DNA from 3 places in the Alkaliphilus crotonatoxidans genome. Region 3 is predicted to be linked to each of the others. Evidence: riboswitches for the same ligand, from Rfam matches in the RefSeq annotation. Region 3 holds a riboswitch; each other region holds the start of a gene.
The links. A riboswitch is a leader RNA that binds a small molecule or an ion and turns the genes downstream of it on or off. The one in region 3 is predicted to bind cyclic di-GMP.
Positions count from the first base shown of each region.

Region 1: linked by a shared signal. The riboswitch ahead of ACYQ1I_RS03250 (PDC sensor domain-containing protein) and the one ahead of ACYQ1I_RS09370 (methyl-accepting chemotaxis protein) in region 3 are both predicted to bind cyclic di-GMP.
Region 2: linked by a shared signal. The riboswitch ahead of ACYQ1I_RS00315 (HD-GYP domain-containing protein) and the one ahead of ACYQ1I_RS09370 (methyl-accepting chemotaxis protein) in region 3 are both predicted to bind cyclic di-GMP.

Region 1 covers NZ_BAAHXS010000004.1:175,975-179,125, forward strand. Annotated here, with positions in the region: gene ACYQ1I_RS03245 (methyl-accepting chemotaxis protein) at 1-1,204, opposite strand, end outside; gene ACYQ1I_RS03250 (PDC sensor domain-containing protein) at 1,153-1,635, opposite strand; cyclic di-GMP riboswitch class I at 1,745-1,829, opposite strand; gene ACYQ1I_RS03255 (zinc-binding dehydrogenase) at 2,078-3,151, opposite strand, start outside.
Region 2 covers NZ_BAAHXS010000001.1:68,408-71,558, reverse strand. Annotated here, with positions in the region: gene ACYQ1I_RS00320 (ATPase) at 1-41, opposite strand, end outside; gene ACYQ1I_RS00315 (HD-GYP domain-containing protein) at 466-1,668, opposite strand; cyclic di-GMP riboswitch class I at 1,912-1,999, opposite strand; gene ACYQ1I_RS00310 (PKD domain-containing protein) at 2,160-3,151, opposite strand, start outside.
Region 3 covers NZ_BAAHXS010000004.1:1,418,645-1,421,795, forward strand. Annotated here, with positions in the region: gene ACYQ1I_RS09365 (dicarboxylate/amino acid:cation symporter) at 76-1,296, shown strand; cyclic di-GMP riboswitch class I at 1,502-1,591, shown strand; gene ACYQ1I_RS09370 (methyl-accepting chemotaxis protein) at 1,707-3,151, shown strand, end outside.

The sequences.
Region 1 (3,151 bases), 1.2 Mb from region 3:
AATTCCCTTGCAGCTCATTAACCACCTCATCAATTGTTTGAGTTGATTCTGTGGATTGCTCTGCCAGCTTTCTAATTTCCTCTGCTACAACTGCAAAGCCCTTTCCTGCTTCTCCGGCCCTGGCTGCCTCAATGGCAGCATTTAATGCCAACAGGTTAGTTTGCTCTGCAATGGAAGCAATGATATTACTAGCTTCACCTATTTTCTGTGAGCTTTCATTGGTTCTCAAAATGACTCCGTTAATTTCTTCGATGGCATTGCTGCTTTCATCGGTGATTTTTGACAGCTGGGTGATTTCCTCTAACCCTGAGTCGACCGCCAGGGCCACCTGGTTCGACGCTGTATTCATTTCCTCAAGGTAGCTGTGGTCCTTTTCAATGACCTCACTTAGTTTGAAGATGTTATTGGTTCCGGCCTGGGTACCCTGGGCCTGCTCTGAAGCACCCTTGGCAATTTCTTCTACTGTCCTGGATACCTCTTCTGATGAAACAGAGGCCTGCTGCGTAGTGGCTGTTAATTCTTCTGAAACCTGTGCCACCTGTTCAGCCGATAGGTTAATTTCCTTTACAATATCCCGTAAACTGATAATCATATTTTGAAAGGCTCTGGCTAATATCCCTATTTCATCCTTTTTCCTAAGCATGGAAGCCTCTACATCTCTGCTGATATTGAAACTTGATAGTCTCTCTGCCTCTTCTTTTATGTTCACAATAGGCTTGGTCAAGCTGCTGCCAATTATATAGGCAATGATTGAACTGACTGCCAAAACAGCCAGCAACATGATAAATATATTTCTTTGCATGGTGGGTATCGCTTCTAATACCTCCTGCTGATTGGCCGTAATCACTAAAATCCAACTGGTTCCATTGACAGCGGCATAGCCTGCATAAAGATCTCGATTTTCAAAGTGATAGGCGGCTACTCCATTCTTTTCACTAAGCATCCTCTCAATTAGATTGCCCAAGGGTTTTAATTCCTTATTTTTCTGACCTTCCTGAATGGGGTTAAATTGATCGAAGACTTTATCACTTTCAGGGTGTCCGATGACGGTTCCTTCCCCATTAATCATATAGGCATAGCCTGTTTCACCATAGCCCATGCTATTAGTAATATTGCTGATGGCTTCCCCTTCCCGCCTGCCTATTAAGGCGCCTATGACATTACCGCTGTCATCCTGTATGGGTACTGCATAATAACAACTAATTCCTGGGTAGCTTTACTTACGATTAAATCAGATATATTAGACTCTCCATTTAAAGCTTTTTTTACATAATCTCTATCTCCTATGTAAAGGGTGGTCCCATTGTTATAGTAGACTGTTCCGTCAGGATAAACGACCCCCAGGGCCAAAAAATTCGTTTTAGGCAGCTGCCTTTGCAATATTGGCTGTTGAAGCTCCCAATCCATCGTTTGTATATCGCTTCTTCCTGCAATCATTTCCAGGGTTAGAATTTGAGTTTGCATTCTGCTTTCCGTTAGCTTTGCCCCCTCCCTTGCCATCAGTTCAAGGGTTTCTTCTGCCTCAACGGTCAGGGCATCCCCCGCCATAGACATCGAGAAAAAGCCAATGAATAAAGAGCTTGCCAAGATCAAAATAAAAAAGGATAGAACTAATTTTGTTTTAATACTTTTCATTTTTTAAACCCTCTTTCTTTTATGATTTATGATTGCTCAAACCTTGGTGAAGATTAGAGTGAATGTAAAGGAGCCCCTTTCTCTTTAAAACAAAAGGGGCTTGAGCAATCAATGCAACCGGCTGCCATATTTTTAACAAATGAAGGCCCATGGCTTTGCGTCCTAACCTTTCGATTAGTTTGCCCTCTATTGAATTAATCTAAGTACTTGCTACAGGGTTTAACAAATTCGATCGCGCTGAGTATTCATTATATGTCAGCTTTTGCATATTATCCTTTTTTTAATTAGTATATCCTATGCAATGCTATAATGCAACATTATATTATAAATTTTGTGTTTTTTTCGACATGAACTTTTATTTATAAATAGCAATAGAGACATACAAGGTAAGCCCTTATATATCTCTATTATTTAATCTTTTTCACTAAATTTATCTTTAGGTTTAAATTAATTTTTTATAATACTCTAGTAAATAGGCCTCTGCCTCTGCTGACCATAGCCCCTTGTGCTGTTTAACAATTTGAGCCAATTTTTTAAAGAAGGGGTCCGTTTTACCCTTTTCTTCGAAATCTGTGATGGCTGTCAGCTCCATATCCAAATGGGTATAGATTAGCTTTTTGCCCCCAGGGATATTGGGTAAATTCAAGGTGGCGTCGGAAACCGCATTAAGACCACCAATGTGGGTCACCATAACCGCAGGGTTAATTCTCTTTTGCGCCGACATTTCCAGTGATTCCTTCATATCATCGGTATTGCCACCACTGGTTCCAACGATGTGGGTCGATGCATAATGAACATTATAGAAGTTTAATTGGGCTGAAAAATTGGTATCGGTGGGGCCTGCAAAGAAATTCAGACAACCGTCTCGGGCCAGTATTTTATCGCCTTCCTCTATTATCTGCTTAACAGGTGCATAGACAAAAACATCGTTATAGCCCGTTCCACCGGTCAGCTCCATTAGATAGTCTGTAGAATTTTCGACATTCTTTGTATTGACAAAGATCAATTCTACCCCGTTCTTCCTTGCTTCCTCTGCCGTAAAAATGGTCTTAGCCCTTTCTATTCGTTCCTCGTCGATATCGGTTACTACCAATAGACTTGGTTTTTTGTCTCGATGAATAATATAGTCAATGGCTCCCAGACCCATGGGCCCGCAGCCTGCCAGCAATGCCATTTTACCCCCTTCTACAATTTCCATTACATGTTCATATTGACCGGTGATGGTATGATAAGTGGCATGGAAGGCTCCAATAATGCACGACATTGGCTCTGCCAGGGAGGCATCGTAGAAGGCTTCCCCTTCATAGGGCAGCAGGCACCCCAGCTCCATTACCTCCTGGGGAATAATAGTATAGGTGCAGTCTCCGCCAAAATATTGGTAGGAATAGCCTGGTGAGGCCATACTTCCCTTGTAATTGAGGGCAGGTTGAATGGCAAACTTGTCGCCGGGTTTAAATTGATTTTGCCATTTTTCACCTACCTCTACGATTACACCGGCAAATTCATGGCCAACAAT
Region 2 (3,151 bases), on a different contig from region 3:
TTGCCACCGGGGAATAATCGTTTAATGCTTCCCTTCTTCATTGCCTCTCCTCCTCTTAACTAATCAATTCATTCTATCCTATTCCTCCTGGGCTAAAGGTGTGTTTATTTATATACAAGAATTTAATATACCTAATTTCTGCCTTGGTGGCGGTAGCAGTTTATTTTGCCCGCAACAACCTGTTATTATTATTTAAGCTGTTAAATTACTATACTTATATTTCATTGTTGAATTTTGTTATTATACCTGCATTTGTCTTTATTGGTATTTTTCTTAAATGGGCTAAGGGCTGTCGGTAAAAACCTATAAAGATAATCAAAGCGAAGCCTCTTTTTCTATACAATAAAAAAAACCCCCTAATTCAGCATCATAGGTCACTACCAAACATATCATGGATAGCCTGGCCAACCCATTGATCTATGAATTTAGGGATTTAAGTACTGTGCTTTTTACTGCGATCATTTTTTAGATAATTTTTATAAATTCATCCACCAGCAGGGGATCAAATTGTGTACCACGATGTCTTTTTAATTCGGTTATTCCCTCTCCCTTTGTTAACTTCTTACGGTATTCTCTCTCTGAAGTCATGGCATCATAGGAATCGGCTATGGTTACGATTCGCGTTAATAACGGAATTTCTGTTCCTGCTAAACCATCGGGGTACCCCTTACCGTCATACCGTTCATGGTGATTTCTAATGATCGGCAGGGCAGGCTGTAAAAAACTTAAGCTGCTAATCATGGCGCTTCCCTTTACAGAGTGACTTTTAATCATGCTATATTCCTGGTGAGTCAACATGCCCTTCTTTAGTAAAATATCATTGGGTATCGCTAATTTACCTATATCATGAAGTATACTGCCATACTTTAGAATATCCAGCTCTGCTTTTGTCAGATTTAGGTGATGACCAAGCCTTAAGCTATATTTCATAACCCGTTCACTATGCCCCTTTGTGTAGGGGTCCTTTATATTCATCGCCATAACCAAGGAAATTATCATTTCAAAATAGGTTTTCCTTTCCCTTTCCATAAGCTGTTCATTATCCACTATTACTGCATCCATTTTAGTATCCTCTGCTAAAAAGTTAACAAACCCTGCTATCCTTTTTTCTTCTAAGGCGGGTAAATACAACAGCTTTTCAATACCTGCTTCTTTACTTAATTGATTATTAAAAGCCCCTGAGCTATGTTTAAAATCATAACTATGAATAATCCTTAGCTCCTGATTATTTATTATTTGCCGATAGCATGGCTCCCCTTGACTAATTATAACTGGCAAAGCTTTCTCCCCTTTAAGGTTCCTTAACCCATTTATCTTAAAGGAATTATTTACAAGAAATATGGCTGTTTGATCAACACTTAAGAATTCATCCGTACTGAAAATCATCTCATTTAAGAGTTGATTGAACCCTTTGGACTGAAATAGCCTTTCTAAACTGTAATTCCAGTCTTCATAGGAGGCCTGTAGTTCTTCATCCCGATACGAGACTACACCAATAGTTTTATCATGTTGATTGGTTATTTCAATCTTATTACCTCGATTATCTGTCATTTTCAGGGTGTTATCCCCTTTGTCTGCTTTCATTTTGCTGACCAAGCCTGTAACAACCTCGGCAAGATTGCCGATAATTTTATTAAGGTCTAATAATAAAGTAATGATTATGCTCAATAATATGGTATAAAATGAAATTAAAAAAGAGATCAATACTCGATTACTAAAATATAAAAATATTAAAAAGCAAATCAGTAGCAGAAACGTATTGGTTAATAATATTTTTGATTTTATCTTCAATCCCATACCGTACCCCTTACCCTGCATTTTATTATCGAGTCATGGGTTCACCAATAAAAAAAGCGCCTAGTTCATTTTCCCTAGGTGCTATATGTTAAATTTACAAAAAAATATAAATTTTACAGCAACCTGGCAATCATGGAAGTTAACCCTCTTTAGACCCATAGCTTTGCGTCCTTACCTTTCGATAAGTTTGCCAAATTTTATTTAATTTCATAAAAATATACTACATATATAATATATAGTAAATTAGTTCAAATGTATAGGTTTTTTTGTATACTTTTGTTATTTATTTAAACATTCAGTCGTTTTATGTCTAATTAATAGTCAAAAAAAGAGACTTATTTTAAGTCTCGCAACAATAAATTCTATTTATATGGCTGCAATTCTATAGAATCTACCCAAATTGGATTTCTAAAGCCTACGATCTCTAACTTAATTTCTTCCATGCTTACCTTTGGTAACTCCAAATAAACCAGCTTCCAATCATCTTGAACTGTAACAGATTGAGAAAATTCTTCACGGTGCTGTAAATTTCCTTGATTATAAACCATAAGCCGGAGCTTTAAGTTTTCCTCCTGACTGGTTTTAATCAGCATTGAAAGCGTTTCATATTCCTTTGCGTAGAAATTTCTCAGCGTAAAGGTCGGTGAAAGATTCTGATCATTTACAAGCTTGAAGGAGTAGGGTCCCTCATTAAACAGATTAACATCCTTTATAATATTATTTTGCCCCTGGGTGGACAGCGTAAAATATTCGTTATTCTGCGTAATGTTGGCCTCCCTTCCATCCTCCTCTGTATCAAATTTTACCTCCAGTGCCTCAATATGGGGTTCACTCCATTCCCCATTGTTTTGTTGATCCATAATTTTTAAGCTTATGGTATAGGTCCCCTCTTGATTAAAGGATAATTTAGGCTCTCTGTTATCTGAAGTTTGAATGACCTTTCCTTCATAACTGATTTCCCATAGATAGGCCTCGATTGTTTCTTCTCCGGAACCACTGCTTTCATTAACAAGTATCCAATAGGGAGGTTCTTCCTCAATTCGAAAATAAGCCCTGACCTGGCCACCTACAGGGGTATATTCATCTCCCTGAAGGGTCCGTTCAGGCAACCACTTGATGAGACTTGATACACCATAGGCCCCCACCGTTAGCAATAAAAGGATTGCAGCAACTACTGGCCACCGGAAGGTTTTTTTCTCAGGCCGGGGCTGCTCATCTATTTCCCGGTAGGCCTTCATCGGAACTTCTTCAGTCAAGTTATTATCAATACCTTCCATACAATAATGATAAATATAGAGCTTGCGAAAGGTTGCCAGGGCTTCTTTAAGGCTTATATCAGGCTTAGCCTTTAAAT
Region 3 (3,151 bases):
ACTACAATTTGATAATAAATAAATCCCTCCCTTCATAGTATTTAATACAATAAGCCTATGAAAGGAGTAGAGGGGATGAAATTAACAACTAAGATATTACTGGGTTTAGTGGCGGGAATTGTTTTTGGTTTATTACTGGGAGGAATGCCCCATATAGCTGACAGCTATATCGCCCCCCTTGGGGCCCTGTTTTTAAACCTTGTTAGAATGCTGATCATACCCTTAGTATTCTCATCAATTATTGTAGGTACCGCCAGCATGAACGATATTAAAAAAATCGGCCGAATCGGAGGAAAAACCATTGCCTTTTACATGGGCACCACAGCCATCGCTGCAACCATTGGTATTTTCATGGCCAATTTAATTAAGCCTGGGGCAGGCTTGACACTTTCCCTTACTACGGCCCCAGAGGTAACGGAAATACCGGCCCTGTCTGAAACCCTCCTCAATATGATCCCTGCCAATCCCCTAAAGGGTCTGGTGGAGGGGAATATGCTGCAAATCATCATATTTGCCATCTTTCTTGGAATTTCTGCCACAGCTGTAAAGGAAAAAAGCCGGGTGTTTCTTAGTTTTTTTGACGGCCTGGCAGAAACCATGTATACCTTAACGGCCTTTATTATGAAGCTGGCCCCTTATGGTGTTTTTGCCCTAATTGCCCCTGTGGTGGCCAACAATGGCCCAGGGGTGCTGCTTCCCCTGGGAAAGGTAATATTAGCCGTATACCTGGGGGTGTTGCTCCACAGCGTATTGGTATATTCCACAATTGTCAGCTGCTTTGGCCGAATTAGCCCAATTCAATTCTTTAGAGGAATCCTGCCGGCCGCAACGGTGGCCTTCAGTACCTCCAGCAGTGTAGGCACCCTTCCCGTAACCATTAAGGCGGTAAAGGAAAACCTTGGGGTACCTGGAGGGATTGCCAGCTTCGTACTGCCCCTGGGAGCCACCATCAATATGGATGGAACTGGATTGTATCAGGGTGTATGCGCCCTTTTCGTGGCTCAAATTGCAGGAATTGACCTAAGCCTTTCCCAGCAGGTGATCATTGTATTAACCGCTACCCTGTCCTCCATCGGGACTGCCGGTGTACCAGGGGCAGGCTTGATTATGCTGACCATGGTCTTAACCTCGGTGGGGCTGCCCCTAGAGGGAGCGGCAATGATTGCAGGGGTCGACAGGATATTGGATATGGCTCGAACCTTTGCCAATGTGGTGGGGGACGGAGCAGTGGCGGTGGCGGTTTCAGCCACAGAAAGAAAGGGGACCATTCTGCCCTATAAAAAGAGAAAAAAGTAGCGCAAGGGGACAGAAAAAGAAAATGGGACATATCATATATAATGTATATATAAATTTAACGCTGCATTTTATATATTGTTATTTTTTAAACAATACCGTGATTGGTAAAGGTCACAGGCCACCTGGATGATAACTAAATACATATTTACTTTATTGTCGATTTTTGTTATATTTAAGTGTAAAGGTATGTGTAAATTTAAATCAACCCTGATACTGGCAAACTTGTTGAAAGGCAAGGACGCAAAGCTATGGACCTAAGGGAGCTGTTAGCTCCTAGGGTTGCCAGGCTGCCGTGGGATTTTTTTGATTACATAAAAAAAGGAATAAACATCCTCTAAGATGTTAAAACCTGTTGTCATGGCTAGGGGTGTGGTTGTTAACTAAGGATGAGAAAGGGGCAGGATAACAAAATGAAAAAAAACAAAGTTAAAAGCAGTAATCGTGTCAGAAACCAGCTTATCATTGTAATGATTTTAATCATTGTACTACCCGTAAGCCTGTTGGGCTTTCTGAGCTATCGAAGGGCCTATTCCATACTGGAAGAAAAGCTGAAGTTAACCACTGAGCAAACTGCTAACCAGGCGGCTGATTCATTAAATGAGTACTTCTTGGGAATCGAGAGGCAGGTGAAGGCCCTGGCGGAAAACTCTTTAGTGATCAAGCTGGCCAGAGAAGGTCAGCTGGGGGGCGACGAAGCAAGTCAAAATCAATATTTTGATTTAGCCATGGAATTATTAGCCAATGCCAATCATCCCAACGAGTCTGTTCTCAATACCTATGTAGGAACAGAAAGTAAAGGAATGTATCTTTACCCCCGTTCCGAGGTGCCAGCGGGTTATGATCCCACCGATAGACCCTGGTATTCCGAGGCGCTGAAAAACCCCGACAGGGTAGCCTGGACGGATCCCTACATAGATACAAATTCCGGTCAATATACCATTACGGCTTCGAAAATCATTCAGGATAATGGCAGCACCCTTGGAGTGGTAGCCTTTGACGTCGACATCGAGGGTCTTGCAGAAAAAATAGGCAATGTTCATCTGGGAAATGAGGGCTATTTAGTCCTGGCCAGTCAGCAGGGAATTGTCATTTCTCATCCCGATGTTGAACGGATCGGAACCAATGACATTACAGGCCAGAGCTTTTGGGAAACCGTGGTCAGCCATGAAGCAGACTTTATACGATATGAGTTTGACGGTGGACACAAGTTCATGAGCTTCACCACTATACCCAGCACCGGATGGAAGCTGATGGGAGCCATGGAGGCCCATGAGCTGCTGACAAGCACCAGTGACCTTTTAAATTATATATTGATCGGAGTAATTATTGCTTCCATCTTAGGGGTAGGTATTGCTATTATCATTTCAAGAAGAATTTCAGGCCCCTTAAATCAGCTTAAAGGAGCCTTCGGCAGGGCTTCCACAGGAGATTTAAGCGTATTTTCTCAAATTAATACCAATGACGAATTTGGGGAATTAAGCGCCAGCTTCAACACGATGATGGAAAATATTCGTGCCTTAATAGAGGATGTGCAAAACTCCTCCAGAACCGTTGTAGAAACAGCCACAGCCCTGGCCGGTATAACGGAGCAAACCAGTGCCGCCACCAACGAGGTGGCCCTGACGGTGGAGGAAATAGCCAAAAGTGCCGGCGAGCAGGCCAGAGACACAGAAACAGGGGCCGTGAAGGTCAATGAGCTGGCTGGAAAAATCGAAGAGGTACTGCTGTCTACCCAATCAGTGAAGGATGTGGCAGAGGAGACCAATGAGTTAAGTAGTCAAGGGCTAAGGACCCTGGAGGAGCTGGTGGAAAAGACCATTCAAACCAGGGATTCCGCTATAGAGGTTAGTAAAAT